Regions from separate parts of the Arthrobacter sp. NPDC093128 genome, predicted to be linked through region 3. Evidence: riboswitches for the same ligand, from Rfam matches in the RefSeq annotation. Region 3 holds a riboswitch; each other region holds the start of a gene.
The links. A riboswitch is a leader RNA that binds a small molecule or an ion and turns the genes downstream of it on or off. The one in region 3 is predicted to bind S-adenosylmethionine.
Positions count from the first base shown of each region.

Region 1: another riboswitch for S-adenosylmethionine. It lies ahead of AB0N24_RS09560 (aminotransferase class V-fold PLP-dependent enzyme); the one in region 3 lies ahead of AB0N24_RS11175 (DUF1737 domain-containing protein).
Region 2: another riboswitch for S-adenosylmethionine. It lies ahead of AB0N24_RS03305 (homoserine O-acetyltransferase); the one in region 3 lies ahead of AB0N24_RS11175 (DUF1737 domain-containing protein).

Region 1 is NZ_JBFBEY010000006.1:219,546-225,080, forward strand. Features, by position in the region: gene AB0N24_RS09550 (ribosome small subunit-dependent GTPase A) at 1-255, shown strand, start outside; gene hisN (histidinol-phosphatase) at 367-1,179, shown strand; SAM riboswitch class IV at 1,373-1,486, shown strand; gene AB0N24_RS09560 (aminotransferase class V-fold PLP-dependent enzyme) at 1,521-2,948, shown strand; gene AB0N24_RS09565 (methyltransferase domain-containing protein) at 3,012-3,785, shown strand; gene AB0N24_RS09570 (metal-dependent transcriptional regulator) at 3,817-4,530, shown strand; gene AB0N24_RS09575 (CrcB family protein) at 4,576-4,995, shown strand; gene AB0N24_RS09580 (CrcB family protein) at 4,992-5,360, shown strand; gene AB0N24_RS09585 (hypothetical protein) at 5,452-5,535, shown strand, end outside.
Region 2 is NZ_JBFBEY010000002.1:320,528-326,062, forward strand. Features, by position in the region: gene AB0N24_RS03300 (bifunctional o-acetylhomoserine/o-acetylserine sulfhydrylase) at 1-1,275, shown strand, start outside; SAM riboswitch class IV at 1,413-1,528, shown strand; gene AB0N24_RS03305 (homoserine O-acetyltransferase) at 1,541-2,692, shown strand; gene AB0N24_RS03310 (MFS transporter) at 2,863-4,245, shown strand; gene AB0N24_RS03315 (zinc-dependent alcohol dehydrogenase family protein) at 4,265-5,383, shown strand; gene AB0N24_RS03320 (LysR family transcriptional regulator) at 5,386-5,535, opposite strand, start outside.
Region 3 is NZ_JBFBEY010000008.1:63,352-68,886, forward strand. Features, by position in the region: gene AB0N24_RS11160 (isoprenylcysteine carboxylmethyltransferase family protein) at 1-343, opposite strand, end outside; gene AB0N24_RS11165 (O-succinylhomoserine sulfhydrylase) at 345-1,553, opposite strand; gene AB0N24_RS11170 (rhodanese-like domain-containing protein) at 1,554-1,964, opposite strand; gene AB0N24_RS11175 (DUF1737 domain-containing protein) at 1,961-2,260, opposite strand; SAM riboswitch class IV at 2,295-2,410, opposite strand; gene AB0N24_RS11180 (NtaA/DmoA family FMN-dependent monooxygenase) at 2,654-3,949, shown strand; gene AB0N24_RS11185 (aromatic amino acid ammonia-lyase) at 3,954-5,535, shown strand, end outside.

The DNA of each region.
Region 1 (5,535 bases), on a different contig from region 3:
CGGTCATTCGGCCTCGCGCACGTGGACCCGGACCGGATCCTCCGGTCCTTTCCCGATCTCGAACCCGGCACGGATGCCTGCGAACGCGGCTGCAAGCATGATTCCTCCGCCGTCAACTGCGGAGTGGACGCCTGGGTGTCCGAAGGGCACGCAGGGCCGTCCGGCGCAGCGCGGCTGGCGTCACTGCGCCGTCTGCTCGGCACCGATCCCCGGATGGAAGCGCAGGAAGCCAAGGAACTCGGCATTGTTTCGTAGCGCCGTTTCGCCGCCTGTGCCCGGGGCCCTGCCACGGGGCGGATTCACGGGCAGCACGGTGCAGGACGTGGCCTCCCAGCCGGCCGGCCGCAGAGACGGTAGTTTGGAAGCATGACCCAACCCGCTTCGAGCTACAACGATGACCTGCGCCTCGCCCATGTCCTGGCCGACTCTGTTGACTCCCAGACCATGAGCCGTTTCAAGGCGCTGGACCTTCAGATTGAAACCAAACCGGACCTTACCCCGGTCACGGATGCTGACAAGGCAGCTGAAGAATCCATCCGCGGACAGCTCTCGCGCTCCCGCCCGCGCGACGCCGTCCTCGGCGAAGAGTTCGGCAGTTCCGGGCATGGTTCCCGCCGCTGGATCATCGATCCGATCGACGGCACCAAAAACTTCGTCCGTGGTGTGCCTGTCTGGGCCACCCTGATTGCCCTCGTGGATGAGGGCGAACCCGTGGTTGGCCTGGTCAGCGCGCCGGCACTGGGCAAGCGCTGGTGGGCCGCGAAGGGCGCCGGCGCCTACATGGGGCGGTCCCTTGCTGCGGCCACGCGGCTGAAGGTCTCGAACGTGTCCGAGCTTTCGGACGCTTCACTCTCCTACTCGAGCCTGGGCGGCTGGAAGGAACGCGGCAACCTGGACGAGTTCCTCGGCCTCACCGAGGAGGTTTGGCGGACCCGCGCCTACGGCGACTTCTGGTCCTATTGCATGGTGGCCGAGGGATGCGTGGACATCGCCTGCGAGCCGGAGCTGAACCTCTACGACATGGCCGCGCTGGTGCCGATTGTCACTGAAGCGGGCGGCCGCTTCACATCCTTGGAGGGAGTGGACGGCCCCTTCGGCGGAAACGCCCTGGCCACCAACTCGATCCTCCACTCCGAAGTCCTCAAGCGGCTGAACCCGGACCTCGACGACCTCCTCTGAGGGGTGGCCCGCACCGGAACCCGGTGCGGACGCATGGACGGACTGCAGAATAAACGACGGCGGATGCCCCTCCCAAGGGGGTGTCCGCCGTCGTTTATTCGGACGGAACCCGCTTCTCCGGGCATGCGTAACAAACGGCTTAATAATTGGCGTGGCTTTCCCGCGGCGCCGCGAATGTCCTAATCTCGAAACAGGTCACGAGTGCCAGCGCGAAACCCCGGTTTGCTGGCCGGCAACCCTCCATTCGCGGTGGGGTGCCCCGGGTGACGACCAGGCCGGTCCGGAACGGACCCGGCAAGCGCGGATCCCCGGAGTGAGGGGTCCTTTACAGTGAGGTCCCCATGACTACTGCCACTTTCCCCGCAAACCCCGGAACCGCGTCCTCGACGGCCGCAGGCCTCCTGGACGAACGCTTCACCATTGCCAAGCGGCCGCTCTCGGCCGTCACCGGCGCCGAGATCCAGGCTCCGCTGATCCAGGGTGGCCACGTCCGCTACGCAAACCTGGACTATGGAGCGTCCGCTCCGGCCCTTTCCGTCGTGTCGGCCTACCTGAACGAAATCCTGCCGTACTACGCCAGTGTCCACCGCGGCGCCGGCTACGCCTCGCAGATCAGCACCTCGGTGTACGAAAACTCCCGGAGCATCGTCCGCGCATTCGTCGGCGGCAGGACCGACGATTCCGTGATCTTCACCAGGAACACCACGGACTCCCTGAACCTGCTGGCGGGCTGCCTGCCCGTGGCGGACGGCCGCCACACCGGTGAGGTGCTGTATCTCGACATCGAGCACCACGCCAACCTGCTTCCCTGGCAGGGTGTGCCGCACCGCAGCGTTGTTGCCGCTCCCACGCTGAGCGCCACGCTCGAGAACCTGCGCTCCGAGCTCAGCCAGGGCGACATCAGCCTGCTGGCCGTAACGGGAGCCTCCAACGTCACCGGTGAAATCCTCCCCATCCGCGAGCTGGCCGCACTGGCCCACGAACACGGCGCAAGGATCGTTGTGGACGCGGCACAGCTGGCCCCGCACCGCCGCATCGATATCGCGGCGGACGACGTCGACTACCTCGCCTTCTCGGGCCACAAGCTGTACGCGCCGTTCGGCTCGGGTGTCCTCGTGGGCCGGCCGGACTGGCTCGACGCCGGCACACCCCACCTGGCAGGCGGCGGAGCCGTCCGTGAGGCCCGGCTGGACTCCGTCAGCTGGGCTACCGGACCGGCGCGGCATGAGGGCGGGTCGCCCAACGTTCTTGGTGCAGCCACGCTGGCCCGCGCCACGCAGGTTATCGGTGCGCTGGACCAGGAGCTGTGGCACGCCCACGAGACAGCCATCAGATCCTTCCTCGTTGAAGGCCTGCGGAAGATCGACGGCGTTACGGTCCACCAGATCTTCAGCGACACCGACCAGGCAGCGGACACCATTGGCGTGGTCAACTTCTCGGTCGAGGGCTACGACGCAGGCCTCGTGGCCGCCTACCTTTCCGCGGAACACGGTGTTGGCCTCCGCGACGGCCGCTTCTGCGCCCACCCGCTGCTCAAGCGCTTGGGCCTTCCGTCCGGTTCGCTGCGTGCAAGCTTCGGCGTCGGGTCCAGGCTGGAGGACGCCCAGCGCCTGCTGGCCGGCATCGAGGAACTCCGCAGGACCGGTCTCGGCTGGGACTACGTGGTGGACTCCGGCCGCTGGGTACCGGCCAACGACACCCGCAGCTACCCGGACTGGGCACCCAACACCCCCGGCACCGCGGGAGCAGCGCCCTGCACCGAAGACTAAGGGCCCGGCGTTTGCGGTAAATTCGAGGGGTAAGTAATCCAGCCTGCCCGAAGGAGACTGCACGTGGCACGGGGAGGCCCCAAACTGCACCACCAGCGCCGGTATGAACTCGGACAGAGCTTCCAGGACGGCGGTGAGCATTATGACCGTGTCCGCCCGGGCTATCCTGCCGATTCGGCGGACTGGCTGATCCGAAGCGCCGGCGGGACAGCCGGGGCCGCCAATGCCGCTGACATCGGAGCCGGGACGGGCAAATTCACTGTCTTGCTGGTGCAGCGTGGTCTCACGGTCTCCGCAGTGGACCCCTCGCCGGACATGCTCGCCCAGCTGCGGCTTGCCCTGCCGGGAGTTCCCGCGGCAGAGGGCACCGCAGAGGCGACCGGACTCGCGGACAGCGCGTTCGACGTCGTCAGCGTTGCCCAGGCGTGGCACTGGTGCGATCCGCTCCTTGCGAGCACGGAAATTTCCCGCATCCTCCGCCCCGGCGGCGTGCTGGGGCTGGTCTGGAACCAGTTGGACACGTCGGTCCCGTGGGTTCACCGGCTCTCCCGGATCATGCATGCCGGCGATGTGCACAAGCCGGACTTCCGTCCCGCGATCGGGCCGGAGTTCACCGGGCTTGAGAGCCACCTGACACGCTGGGAAGATCCGGTGACCACCGAGGACATTGTGGAATTGGCGAAGTCCCGCAGCTATTACCTTGCCGCCGGTGAGGGCACCCGGGCCAAAGTCCGGGACAACCTGGACTGGTACCTCCACGAGCATCTGACCCACTCGCGCGGGGACGTCGTCGGACTCCCCTACCTGACCCAGACCTGGCGGGCGTTCAAAGCATGAGTCGTGCAGACAAAGCGGTAGGCTTGGACCCGTGAAGACCAGCGCGCCCTCCTCCTCCATCGAGGACTACGTCAAGGTCATCTACTCCTTCACGGAGTGGCAGGACAAACCCATCACCTCCTCGCAGCTGGCACAACGGCTCGGGGTCGCGAACTCCTCGGTCTCGGAAATGGTCCGAAAGCTGAAAGACCAGGGCCTGGTTGACCACAAGCCCTACAGCGCCATCACGCTCACGGCCGACGGCATCCGGCTGGCGCTGTCCATGGTCCGGCGTCACCGGCTCATCGAGACCTACCTTGTCCAGGAACTCGGCTACAGCTGGGACGAGGTCCACGACGAAGCCGAGCTCCTGGAACACGCCGTCTCCGACACCTTCATCGAGCGGATGGCCCGCAAGCTCGGCAATCCGCTCCGCGACCCGCACGGCGATCCCATCCCCGCAGCGGACGGCACCGTCCGCATGCCCCGCGCCCACCGTATGAGCGAACTCGACGAGGGCCACACGGGCCGGATCACCAGGATCAGCGACGAAAACCCCGACCTCCTGCGCTATCTGTCCGCCGAGAAGATCGACCTCGATGCAGACATTGAAGTACTCGGCCGGAAACCCTTCGGCGGTGCCCTCGTGGTCCGGATCGGCCCGGCGGGCGCCGACCGCGAATTCGACCTTGCCGATGAGGTTTCGTCAGCGCTGTGGGTGCACAGCGACACGGGCCATGCCGGATGCCGGCTTGCGGACGCCTGAACCCGTGCCCACCGTATCGGTGACGCCTGTAACGGTGCTGCCTGAATGAAGGGTGTCGCGGGCCCGGGCTGGCGCGCCTGGACGGCGGTGGCCGTCGGGGCACTCGTTGGGACGGAGCTCCGCTACGGCCTGGGCTTGGTCTTCCCGGAAGCCGCCGGAACGATCCCCTGGACCACCCTGGCCATCAACGTCAGCGGCAGCTTCGTCCTGGCGGCCCTCACCACGGTCTGGATGGCCCGGCCGACGACGGCGTTCTGGCTGAGGGCAGGAATCGGGCCGGGGCTCCTGGGATCCTTCACCACCTTCTCGGCAGTGGTGTTCTCAGTTGACCAACAGGCACGTTCCGGCCTACACGCGACATGGCTGATCTATCTCGGACTCTCTCTGGTCCTGGGGCTTGGTGCGGCCGCCGCGGGCTGGAAGGCCGGCAAGGCCTTGAGTGACCGGACCGGAGGAGCCTCATGACAGCTGTGTTGGTCGGTATTTTTGGCGTTGCCGGGGGCTTGCTCAGGTTTTCCATCGACACCTGGTTCGCGCACCGCACCGGCACGCGCCGGCACTGGCCCTGGGCAACGCTGCTGGTAAACGTCACCGGGTCACTCATCATCGGCCTTTCAGTGGGCGTCAGCGGACGGCTGGGGCTCGGCGAGGAATGGCATGCCTCGGTCGCCACGGGCCTCGCGGGCGGCCTGACGACGTTCAGTTCCTGGACCACTGCAACCATCCGGCTTGTCAGTGAAGGGCGGTACCCGGCGGCGGCGCTGAACGTGGCTGTCAATCTCGTCGCAGGGCTCTCGGCGGCGGCGGCAGGCATAGCCCTTGCCGGCTGACAGGCCCGCGGCTTTCCAACCGACGCAGGCCAGCGCCCCGCGGTCTGAATGTGTGAATCCCGAGGGGTCCTGCATCCCGTAAAGTTAAACGATGGTTACGCGACGTGAAGCAGCTCAGATCCTTGATATTCCACTGGAAATGGCACACCGTCACGGTATCCCTGCCAGGCTGTCG
Region 2 (5,535 bases), on a different contig from region 3:
GGCCAGGAACCGGACAGTGCCACCGGTGCCAGGGCACTGCCGATCTACCAGACGACGTCGTTCGTGTTTCCGAGCGCCGAAAGTGCAGCCAACCGCTTTGCGCTGGCCGAGCTTGCGCCCATTTACACGCGGATCGGCAACCCCACCCAGGACGCCGTTGAACAGCGCGTGGCCAGCCTCGAAGGTGGCCTGGCAGCCCTGCTGCTCAGCTCGGGTCAGGCTGCCGAAACGTTCGCCATCCTCAACGTCGCCGAAGCCGGCGACCACGTGGTGGCCAGCCCCAGCCTCTACGGCGGCACGTACAACCTGCTGGCCCACACCCTGAAGAAGTTCGGCATCTCCGTGACGTTCGTGGAGGATCCGGACAACCTGCAGCAGTGGAAGGACGCAGTCCGGCCCAACACCAAGCTGTTCTTCGCCGAGGTGGTGTCCAACCCCCGCCAGGACGTCCTGGACATCGAGGGGGTCTCGCGCACCGCCCATGAAGCCGGCGTGCCGCTGATCGTGGACAACACGCTGTCCACGCCGTACCTCATCCGGCCGCTGGAGTGGGGCGCGGACATCGTGGTCCACTCGGCGACGAAGTACCTTGGCGGCCACGGCAGTGCGATTGCCGGAGTGATCGTGGACTCGGGCAACTTCGACTTCGGCAAGGACCCGGACAGGTTTCCGGGCTTCAACACCCCGGATCCCACCTACAACGGACTCGTGTACGCGCGGGACCTCGGGGCGGAGGGTGCCCTGGGGGCGAACCTCTCCTACATCCTCAAGGCGCGCGTCCAGTTGCTGCGCGACCTGGGCTCGGCCGTTTCCCCGTTTAACGCCTTCCTCATCGCCCAGGGCCTGGAAACCCTCAGCCTGCGCGTTGAGCGTCACGTTGCCAACGCAGTGAGCGTCGCCGAATGGCTCGAAGCCCGGTCCGACGTCGAATCCGTCGCCTATGCGGGGCTGCCGTCCAGCCCCTGGTTCGAGCGCGGCCGCAAGTACGGGCCCAAGGGGACCGGCGCCATCGTCTCGTTCAACATCGCCGGCGGGGCCGAGGCCGGCAAGCGGTTCGTGGACGCCCTGGAACTTCACTCCCATGTGGCGAACATCGGTGACGTGCGCTCCCTGGTCATCCACCCGGCGTCGACCACGCACAGCCAGCTGACAGCCGAACAGCAGGCCGTGGCGGGCGTGACGCCGGGTCTGGTCCGGCTCTCCGTGGGGCTGGAGCACATCGATGACATCATCGCCGACCTCGACGCCGGTTTCCGCGCCGCCAAAGGCGCCTAAGGGAGCGGCGGCGGCTGCCCGGGAGGGCCTGCCGCCGCGGTGCTGACCCCGTATGACTCCCGGCGCCTCGACGCCGGGAGTCATATTGGTGTCACAATCTTCGCCATTGCCGGGACGCATTTCGTAGACTCACTACAGGTCATGAGTGCCAGCGACAGCCCCGGCTTGCTGGCCGGCAACCCTCCTTACGCGGCGGGGTGCCCCGGGTGAAGACCTGGCCTGCCAGCCAGTTGGCGGCGGGCAAGCGCGAAGAAGAGGTCCTCAGATGACGATTGCCGTCACCCGCAGCGGTGTACCCGAAACAGACGTTCACGAAGTGAAAACCAACGCAGTTCCTGATGGCACGGTCAAGTTCCTGAGCATCGGCGGCCTTGACCTCGAAGCGGGAGGGCACCTGCCCGACGTCACCCTCGCCTACGAAACGTGGGGCACGCTGAACCCGGACCGCTCCAACGCCGTGCTGGTGCAGCACGCGCTGACCGGCAGCACCCACGTGACAAGGGGGGCCGGCGACGAGGAAGGCTGGTGGGAGCAGCTGGCCGGTCCGGGCGCGCCGGTTGATACGGACAAGTACTTCGTGATCTCCATTAACATCGTGGGCGGCTGCTACGGCTCCACCGGCCCCTCCACTCCTGCCCCGGACGGGAAGCCGTGGGGCTCACGCTTTCCACTGGTCACCCTGCGGGACACGACGGCGGCCGAGGCCCGGCTGGCAGACGCCCTGGGCATCGGGAGCTGGTACGCGGTGCTGGGCGGATCGATGGGCGGAGCCCGTGCCCTGGAATGGGCTGTCAGCTTCCCGGACCGGGTCCGGCGCTGCGGCGTGATTTCCATTGGCGCCAGCAGCACCGCCGAGCAGATCGCCTTTGCCCAGGCGCAGACCCTCGCCATCCGCCAGGACGTCAACTTCAACGGCGGCGACTACTACGGCGGCCCCGAGCCGGAAGCCGGCCTGGCCCTTGCCCGCAGGATTGCGCACATCACGTACCGCTCCGCGAACGAGTTCGAGACCCGCTTCGGCCGCAGTGCCCAGGGCGGCGAAGCACCGCTCCAGGCAGTCTCGCTGGGGGATCGCGGCCGTTACCAGGTGGAGAGCTACCTGGACCACCAGGGCACCAAGCTGGTCCGGCGGTTCGATGCCAACAGCTACATCGCCATCACGGAAGCGCTCATGAGCCACGACGTGGTCCGGGGCCGCGGCTCGCTCAAGGAAGCGCTGGCACAGTCCACGGCGGAATTCTTCATTGCCGCCGTGGACACTGACCGGCTGTATTTCCCCGCCCAGTCCCACGAACTGGCGGCTGCGCTCCCGGGTGAAGTGCCGGTCCACGTGATCGAGGCACCCATTGGCCACGACGGATTCCTGACCGAGATCGGCCAGCTCAACACCCAGCTTCGTCAGAACTTCTTCGCGTAGCCCGTCGGCCCAATGTGCATTTATGCAGAGCTGTCCTGCAGAAAATGGCGTTGAGCCTGCGGCAATGTGAGCCCATACTCTAGGGGACCGGCGCGTTGGTGGTGCACATCACACGCGTCCGCTACGGAATGGTCCACATGGTGTCGACGGAGACGCCGAAGGAGTTCACAATGAGCACACAAAACTCTGCCGCAGGGCGCACGGATGAGACTGACGTCAAGGCCTCCGGGCTGAAGAAGGTGGTAACGGCCTCGATGGCCGGCACCGTTGTTGAATGGTATGAGTTCTTCCTCTACGCGTCCGCGGCCACCCTGGTCTTCGGCAAGATGTTCTTCCCCAATTCCGGCACGGAACTGGACGGGATCATTGCCGCCTTCGTCACGTACGCGGTGGGCTTCGTGGCCCGCCCCATCGGCGGCATCGTCTTCGGCCACTTCGGCGACAAGTTCGGCCGCAAGCAGCTCCTCCAGCTGAGCATCATCCTGGTGGGCGTCTCTACCTTCGCCATGGGCTGCCTGCCCAGCTTCGCCCAGATCGGCTACTGGGCTCCGGCCCTGCTGGTGTTCCTGCGCTTCGTGCAGGGCTTCGCGGTCGGCGGTGAATGGGGCGGCGCAGTGCTGCTCGTGGCCGAACACAGCCCCAGTAAGTCGCGCGGATTCTGGTCCAGCTGGCCGCAGTCCGCCGTTCCCATGGGCAACCTCCTGGCCACCGGCGTGCTGTTCACGCTTTCCTCGACGCTGTCCTCCGCCGACTTCCTCGGCTGGGGCTGGCGCGTGGCCTTCTGGCTGTCCGCAGTGATCGTCATCGTGGGCTACTACATCCGCACCAAGGTCCAGGATGCCCCCATCTTCCTCGAGGCCCGCAAGGAAGTCACCGTGGAAAAGAAGGGCTACGGCGTGGCCGAAGTCTTCCGCCGTTACCCGCGCGGTGTGTTCACTGCCATGGGCCTGCGCTTCGCGGAAAACATCCTGTACTATCTCGTGGTCACGTTCTCCATCACCTACCTGAAGGTCGTGGTCCAGACAGACACGTCCAGGATCCTGCTGCTCCTGCTCGTGGCCCACTTCATCCACTTCTGCGCCGTGCCGATGGTCGGAAAACTGTCGGACGCCTTCGGCCGCCGCCCGGTATACATGGCCGGAGCGATCCTCGGCGGCACCTGGGGCTTCTTCGCCTTCCCCATGATGGACACCGCCAATGACCTGGTCATCCTCGCGGCCATCACCATCGGACTCCTGTTCCACGCACTGATGTACGCCGGGCAGCCGTCCATTATGGCCGAGATGTTCCCCACCCGGATGCGGTATTCGGGCGTATCACTGGGCTACCAGGTCACCTCGATCGTGGCCGGTTCGCTGGCGCCGATCATCGCCACCGCACTGCTCAGCAGCTTCAAGTCCTCCACCCCGGTGGCGCTGTACCTGCTGGGCGCCTGCATCGTGACGGCGATTTCCGTGTACTTCCTCAAGGAGACGCGCGGCATTTCCCTCCACGACGTCGACGCCGCGGACGCCCAGGGCACGGCGGACCTCCTTGCCGCCGGCAAAAAGTAAGAGCAAGGAAACAGCCTCCATGCGAGCAGCAGTCCTCTACTCCACGGTTCCCGCCGGAACCGGCTACACCGAAGCCCGTCCGCTGCTGATCCAGGAACTGGACCGGCCCGAACCGCGGCCGGGCGAGCTCGGCGTCACCATCACCTACTCCAGCCTGTGCCACTCGGACCTTTCGGTGGTGGACGGCTCCCGCGTCAGGCCACTGCCGATGGCGCTCGGCCATGAGGCCGTGGGGCGGGTGGTGTCCGTCGGCGAGGGCGTCGACGACGTCTCCGAAGGCGACCACGTGGTGCTGGTCTTCGTCCCCAGCTGCGGAAACTGCCGGGCGTGCCGCGCGGGCCGCCCGGCCCTGTGCCACCGCGCCGCGGAGGTCAACGGCTCAGGTGACCTCCTGCACGGTGAGGCGCTGCTGCGGACACCGGCGGGGGAGCGGATCAACCACCACCTCGGGGTGTCGGCCTTTGCGGACTATGCCGTGGTGGCCCGGGAATCCGTCGTGGTGATCGGCGACGACGTCCCGGACACCGTTGCGGCCATGTTCGGCTGCGCCGTGCTCACCGGAATGGGAGCCGTGCTGAACACTGCGGCGGTCACCGCGGGGCAATCGGTGGCCGTTTTCGGACTCGGCGCCGTCGGGCTCTCCGCCGTGATGGCGGCGTCCTTGGCCGGTGCCGCCGCCGTCATTGCCATCGACCCCAACGAAGGCAAGCACCAGCTCGCCCTGGACTGCGGTGCTACGGCCGTGGGCACCCCGGGCGACGCCGCGCGGCTGGTCGCTGAGGCGACCGGCGACGGCGTGGACGTCGCCGTCGAGGCCGTGGGGTCCGCCGGGGTGATCGCATCGTGCCTGGACCTCGTAACGCGCGGCGGCGCCGTCGTCTCCGTCGGCCTGCCGAAACCGTCCGCGGAACTGACGGTGGGGGCCTTGCAGTTTGCCGGTGCCGGGAAACGGCTGCTCGGTTCCTACATGGGAGATGCCGTCCCGGAACGGGACATTCCGCTGTATCTTGACCACTGGCGGGGCGGGCGGCTCCCCGTGGAACTGTTGCACACGGACACCAGGCCGCTGGCCGAAATCAACGAAGGCCTCGATGCACTGGCAGCCGGCGAAGTGGTGCGCCGGCTGTTCCAGGCCTAGTGTCAGGCTGCCAGGATTTCCTGGCGGCCTGACACTTCGGCCTTGAGCGCATCCACCACGGCCCGGACGGAAGCCGAGCGCAGCGACTCCGGACGCGCCACCGCCCAGATGGGGAGCTGGCGCTGGAACAGCTCGGGCAGCACCGGCACGAA
Region 3 (5,535 bases):
GGGACCAGCCGACGTACATCGGGTTGCGGCAGAGGGCATAGGGTCCTGAAGTGACCAGCACGCCGGGGTCCGCGAGGCGCGTTTCGCGGGCGGCTGCCCAGGACCAGCCGATTACCAAGCACCCCGCTGCCAAGGCGCCGAGGCCAATGACCTCTTGCCCATCGAAGCGCTGCCCGCCGGCGTGGGGCTGCCGCGTGCCCGGCCGCCGGGTGCCGGGCACAACATGGTTCGTCCCGCCGCCCAGGCGCAACGGCAGTACGCGCTGCAGCAGCAGGCCGGCGGCAATACCCAGCAGGTTCTGCTCCGGCAGCGGAACATTCGAGGCCAGCGTCCGCCAGGACACGCTAGATCTGCTTCAGCGCCTGTTCCAGGTCCCGGATCAGGTCGTCAACATCCTCGAGTCCTACCGAGAGCCGGACCACGCCGTCGCTCAGCCCGATGGCCGCACGGCCTTCCGGCCCCATGGCACGGTGGGTGGTGGTGGCGGGGTGGGTGATGAGCGACTTCGCATCGCCGAGGTTGTTGGAGATGTCGATGATCCGCAGCGAGTCCAGCAGCGCGAAGGCGGCCTCTTTCGCCGTACGGCCCGCGGACGGCGACAGCTCCAGCGTCAGCACGGTCCCGCCGGCTTTCATCTGCTTTGCTGCCAGCTCGTACTGCGGGTGTGACTTCAGCAGCGGGTACTTGACCCAGCTGACGGCGGGCTGCTCCTCAAGCCATTCGGCCAGGCGGAGCGCCGAGGCCGAGGAGTGGTTGACGCGCAGCGCCATGGTTTCCAGGCCCTTGGTCAGCACCCAGGCGTTGAATGCGGAAAGCGCCGGTCCGGTGTGGCGCATGAGCTGCTTGACCGGACCGTCGATGAACTCCTTGGTGCCCAGGATGGCGCCGCCCAGGACCCGGCCCTGGCCGTCAATGTGCTTGGTGCCGGAGTACACCACCACGTCGGCGCCGAGGTCGCCGCAGCGCTGGAGCAGGGGAGTGGCGAACACATTGTCGACCACCACCGTTGCTCCTGCCGCATGCGCCAGTTCGCTGACCGCGGCGATGTCCACGATCTCCTGCATGGGGTTGGACGGAGACTCGAAGAACACGGCGGTCGTCGGCTCTGCCAGGGCGGCCCGCCACTGGTCCAGGTCCGGTCCGTCGACGAACACCGTTTCCACGCCCCACCGCGGCAGGATCTCGTTCAGGATGACGAAACACGAGCCGAACAGCGAGCGTGCAGCCACAACCCGGTCACCGGCGGCGAGCAAGGCGCCCAGTGCCGTGAACACGGCGGACATGCCGGACGCCGTCGCGAAGCACGCCTCGGTGCCTTCGAGCAGCCGGAGGCGTTCCTGGAAGGTGGCCACCGACGGGTTGCCGTAGCGGGAGTAGACGAACCGTTCGTCCTCGCCCGTGAAGGCGCGCTCGGCAGCTGCCGCGGATTCGTACACGAAGCCGGAGGTCAGGAAGATCGGCTCGGTGGTTTCCTGGAAATTGGTGCGGTCAAGGCCGCCGCGGACAGCCTGGGTGTCGGGGCTCCAGCCGGCGGCATCGGGGTTGAAGGTCACTTAGTTCTTTCCGAGGTTGGTGGGCAGGCCGCGGTTTTTCCAGCCGTTGACGGTGCGCTCGCCCCAACGGTCCGGTTCGCCTTCGAAGCCTTCAAGGACGTTGTAGGCGGTGAAGCCGGCCTGCGTGGCGGCGATGGCGGCGGCAACCGACCGGGCGCCGGAACGGCAGAGGAACACCAGTTCGACGCCGGTGTCCTCCGGGGCCTGCTGCTTCAGCTGGTTGATGAATTCCGGGTTGGGGATCCCGCCCGGGAAAGTCCACTGGATAAAAAGGGGATCGTTTTCCGTGGCCTTGGTGTCCGGGATGCCGATGTGCGCCCACTCACCCTCAGTGCGGACGTCCACCAGGACGGCGCCCTGTTCCAGTTTGGCCCAGGCGTCCTGGGGGCTCAGGTCTCCGGCGTAGCTCACGCGTGCCCCTCGAAAGCGTCGCCGGGGAAGTCGGCGTCGAAGTCGAGCTCGTCCACCGCGGTTGCCACAGCGGCGTCGGCGGTGGCGATGGCCGCGGGCAGGATCACTGCCTGCGCCACGATCACGCTCGTGCCGTTGAAGGTGGCCGCCGGGCTCCCGTGCAGGATGTACCCTTCGGACAGTGCCGCGGAGATGCGCTCGCAGAAGGTGCGGTCATCGGGGCCGGTGATCAGCCGGTACGCCAGCTTTTCCTGGGGCTGGTCCTGGGCGGCAGCCGGGGCGGCGGCCGGAACCAGTTGGGCGGGGGCGTCAGACACGACGGGTCTCCTTCTCTCACGCTTGCAGCTCGAATTGGTCGATATGCCGAGTATTCACCTGAGGCACCCCGCCGCGAAAGGGAGGGTTGCCGACCGGCCAGTCAGGGCTTGCCACCGGTTCTCATTACTCCCCAAAAACGTAACACTTACGACGGCCGCCTGCATCGCCGTCGTCGTCATCTTCCGTAACGGGACCACGCGCAATGCGCAGTTAACCCGGAACTTATTGGGGGTCACTTACGGCCTGTACGTGACCCCGTATTGCGGTTACAAATGCCGGTGCGGGGAGGATAATGACGGGAGATGAACCGCTGTAACGCCGGATGAAATCAGGCAGCCGTGAACAGATCCAACGGGAATACAGTCAGTCCCATGCTGCACTTCGGTTGGTTTGTGGGTCACGGATTTGGCGTCCAGGGCTGGGGCACTCCCGGTTACGGCATCGGGTACGACTGGAAAAAGCCGGCGCTCTACCAGCACGCCGTGCGGGAATTCGAACGGGCAGGGCTGGACCTGTTCATCATCGAGGATTCACTCACCGTGCCGGACACCTACGGCGGGAGCGCCAAGGTGTCGCTGGCCCAGGCGTCCTTCGCGCCCAAGCATGATCCGCTGGCCCTGGTTCCGTACCTGCTCTCCGCCACGGAACACCTCGGCATTGTTCCCACGGTGAGCGCGTCCTTCTACCCGCCGTTCACAGCTGCGCGGCTGCTGGCGACCCTGCAGCACTTCTCCAACGGGCAGCTGGGCTGGAACGTGGTGACCTCCGGCAGCGATCTTGCCGCGCAGAACTACGGCCTGGACCAGCAGATCGAGCATGACCTCCGCTACGAGAAGGCGGAGGAATTCGTGGACGTGGTGCGCAGGCTCTGGCGCAGCTGGGAGCCGGACGCCATCCTGGAGGACGCGGAAGCGGGCGTGTTCGCGGACCACACGAAGGTCCACCCGATCAACCACGACGGCGAGTTCTTCAAGGTCCGGGGGCCGCTGAACACCGCGCCGCTGCCCGAGGAGCCGGTGCTGGTCCAGGCCGGCGCGTCCCCGCGGGGCAAGGCGTTCGCGGGCGGCAACGCCGACGTCGCTCTTGCCCTGGCGAGGGGTGTGGACGGCATGAAGGCCTACCGCGATTCGATCCGCGCCGAGGCAGCCGCGGCCGGGCGGAACGCCGACGATATCAAGGTGCTTTACGTCCTCAAACCCACCGTGGTGGGCTCCCGCGCCGAAGCTGAGGAGCTCCGGGAGCAGCGCCGCCAGCTCACGCAGCGCGACATCGACAGCCAGCTGAATTCCATCTCCTACCTCTCCGTGATCGACTTCAAGCAGTTCGACCTCGACGCCCCGCTCCCCGACCTCACCACGAACAGCAACCAGGGCACCCTGGACCATTTCGCCAAAGCCGGTCCGCCCGGATCCACGCTGCGCCAGCTCCTGCAGGCCCGCAGTGGCGGCGCCGGGGACAGCATCATCGGCACCGCCGAAGAGATTGCGGACTACCTCGAGGAGACAGGGGCGCAGGTGGGCGGGGACGGTTTCCTGTTCTCCGGTTTCGTGGACCCGGCCACGGTTCACGGGGTGCTGGACCGCCTGGCGCCGGTGCTGCGGCGCCGGGGGCTGCTCCGAACAAGCTATGGCGACGGCGGCTTCCGCCGGAACCTACTGGACTTCTAGTCCCATGGGCAACGGCAGCGGCAACTTCCTGATCGGCACGGCCCACCTGCGCGCCAGGGACGTCGCGGAGGCAGCGGCCGATCCGGCGGTGAAATTCGTCCTGAGTACTGACGCCCTGGAGCTGATCGGGCTCTCGCGTGAGGTGGTGCAGCAGGCCATCGAGTCCGGCCACAGCGTCTACGGCCTCAACACCTTGCTGGGTTCCGGGCGTGACACCGCTGTGGAGGACAAATCGATCCTTGCCTACCAGGTGCAGGTGGTGCGGTACCACAACAGCGGTGTGGGCGACCCCCTGGACCGCGACGAGGTCCGGGCCGTCATGCTGGCACGGCTCGTGGGCTTCAGCCGCGGCGGCTCCGGCGTCCGGCCCGAAACTGCCCGCTTCTATGCCGAAATGCTGAACAGGGGAGTGGTCCCCGCCATCCCGCGCGACGGGTCCGTGGGCTCTGCCGACCTGACCCATCTCGCCGCCGTGGCCGCCGTCGCTATCGGGGAAGGCCAGACGGTGGCGCCGGACGGGAAGCTGGTGCCTGGCGGGCAGGCCCTTGCGGACGGCGGGCTGGCGCCGCTGGAACTGGCACCCGGCGAGGCCCTGGCCCTGGTCAGCTCCAACTCCTATTCGATCGGGGTGGGCGCGCTGGTGCTGCACCGGATCCTGCGGCTCGCCGATCTCGCGGACACCGCTCTTGCGCTGTCGCTTGAGGCAACGGCAAGGCACGACGGCGGCGGCAACCTCAGCCCGTTTTCGCCGGCGGTGCAGGCGGCCAAGGCGGTAGACGGCCAGGCGGTCACGGCAGGCAATGTCCGGCGGCTGCTCCGGGGTGGATGGCTGGAGGACCCGACGCGGGAGGCGTCAGTGCAGGACGCGCTTTCCTTCCGGGCCGCACCCCAGACCCACGGAGCTTTCCGGTGGCAGGTAACCGCCTTGGAAGACGCCCTGGAGGTGGAGCTCAACGGCCGCGGCGACAACCCGCTCACCGATCTCGACTCGGGGCGGATGGTGTCCGGCGGGAATTTCCAGCCCATGCAGCTTGCGCTGGCGTTCGAAGGCCTGCGCCTCGGGCTGGCCCATCTGGGAATCAGCAGCGAACGGCGGATCGCCAAGCTCTACCCGCCGCAGCGGCGCATCCGCCAGCGTCACCTCGAGGCCGCCAGGAACGGAGCCGCGCTGGAACCTGAAGAGCTGCCCGGACTGCTCTGGTACTCGGCAGCCGGCCTGCTGTCCGAGCTCAAGGTCCTCGCTGCGCCGGCGACCCTCGGGGCGCCCACGTTGTCCGCGGATATCGAAGACCACTCAACGCTGGCTCCGCTTGCCCTCCAACTCCTGGAGCGCTCCGTGGACGCGGCTGAAAAGCTTCTCGCCATCGAGGCACTCACGGCCGCGTACCTGCTGGGCGGGGCCGAAGCGCGGGCGGTGCGGCCGCTGGGAAAGGGGACGGGCGCCGTCGTCGAGCGCCTTTCGGGCCTGCTGGCCCGGCACCTGCCGGCGGCGGCGCTGGTGGAAGAGGCGCGCATCGAACTGAACGGCGCCATGGGAAGCGTGCTGGGCCGTGCCCTGAACGGTGACCACAACGGCGGGGCGGAAA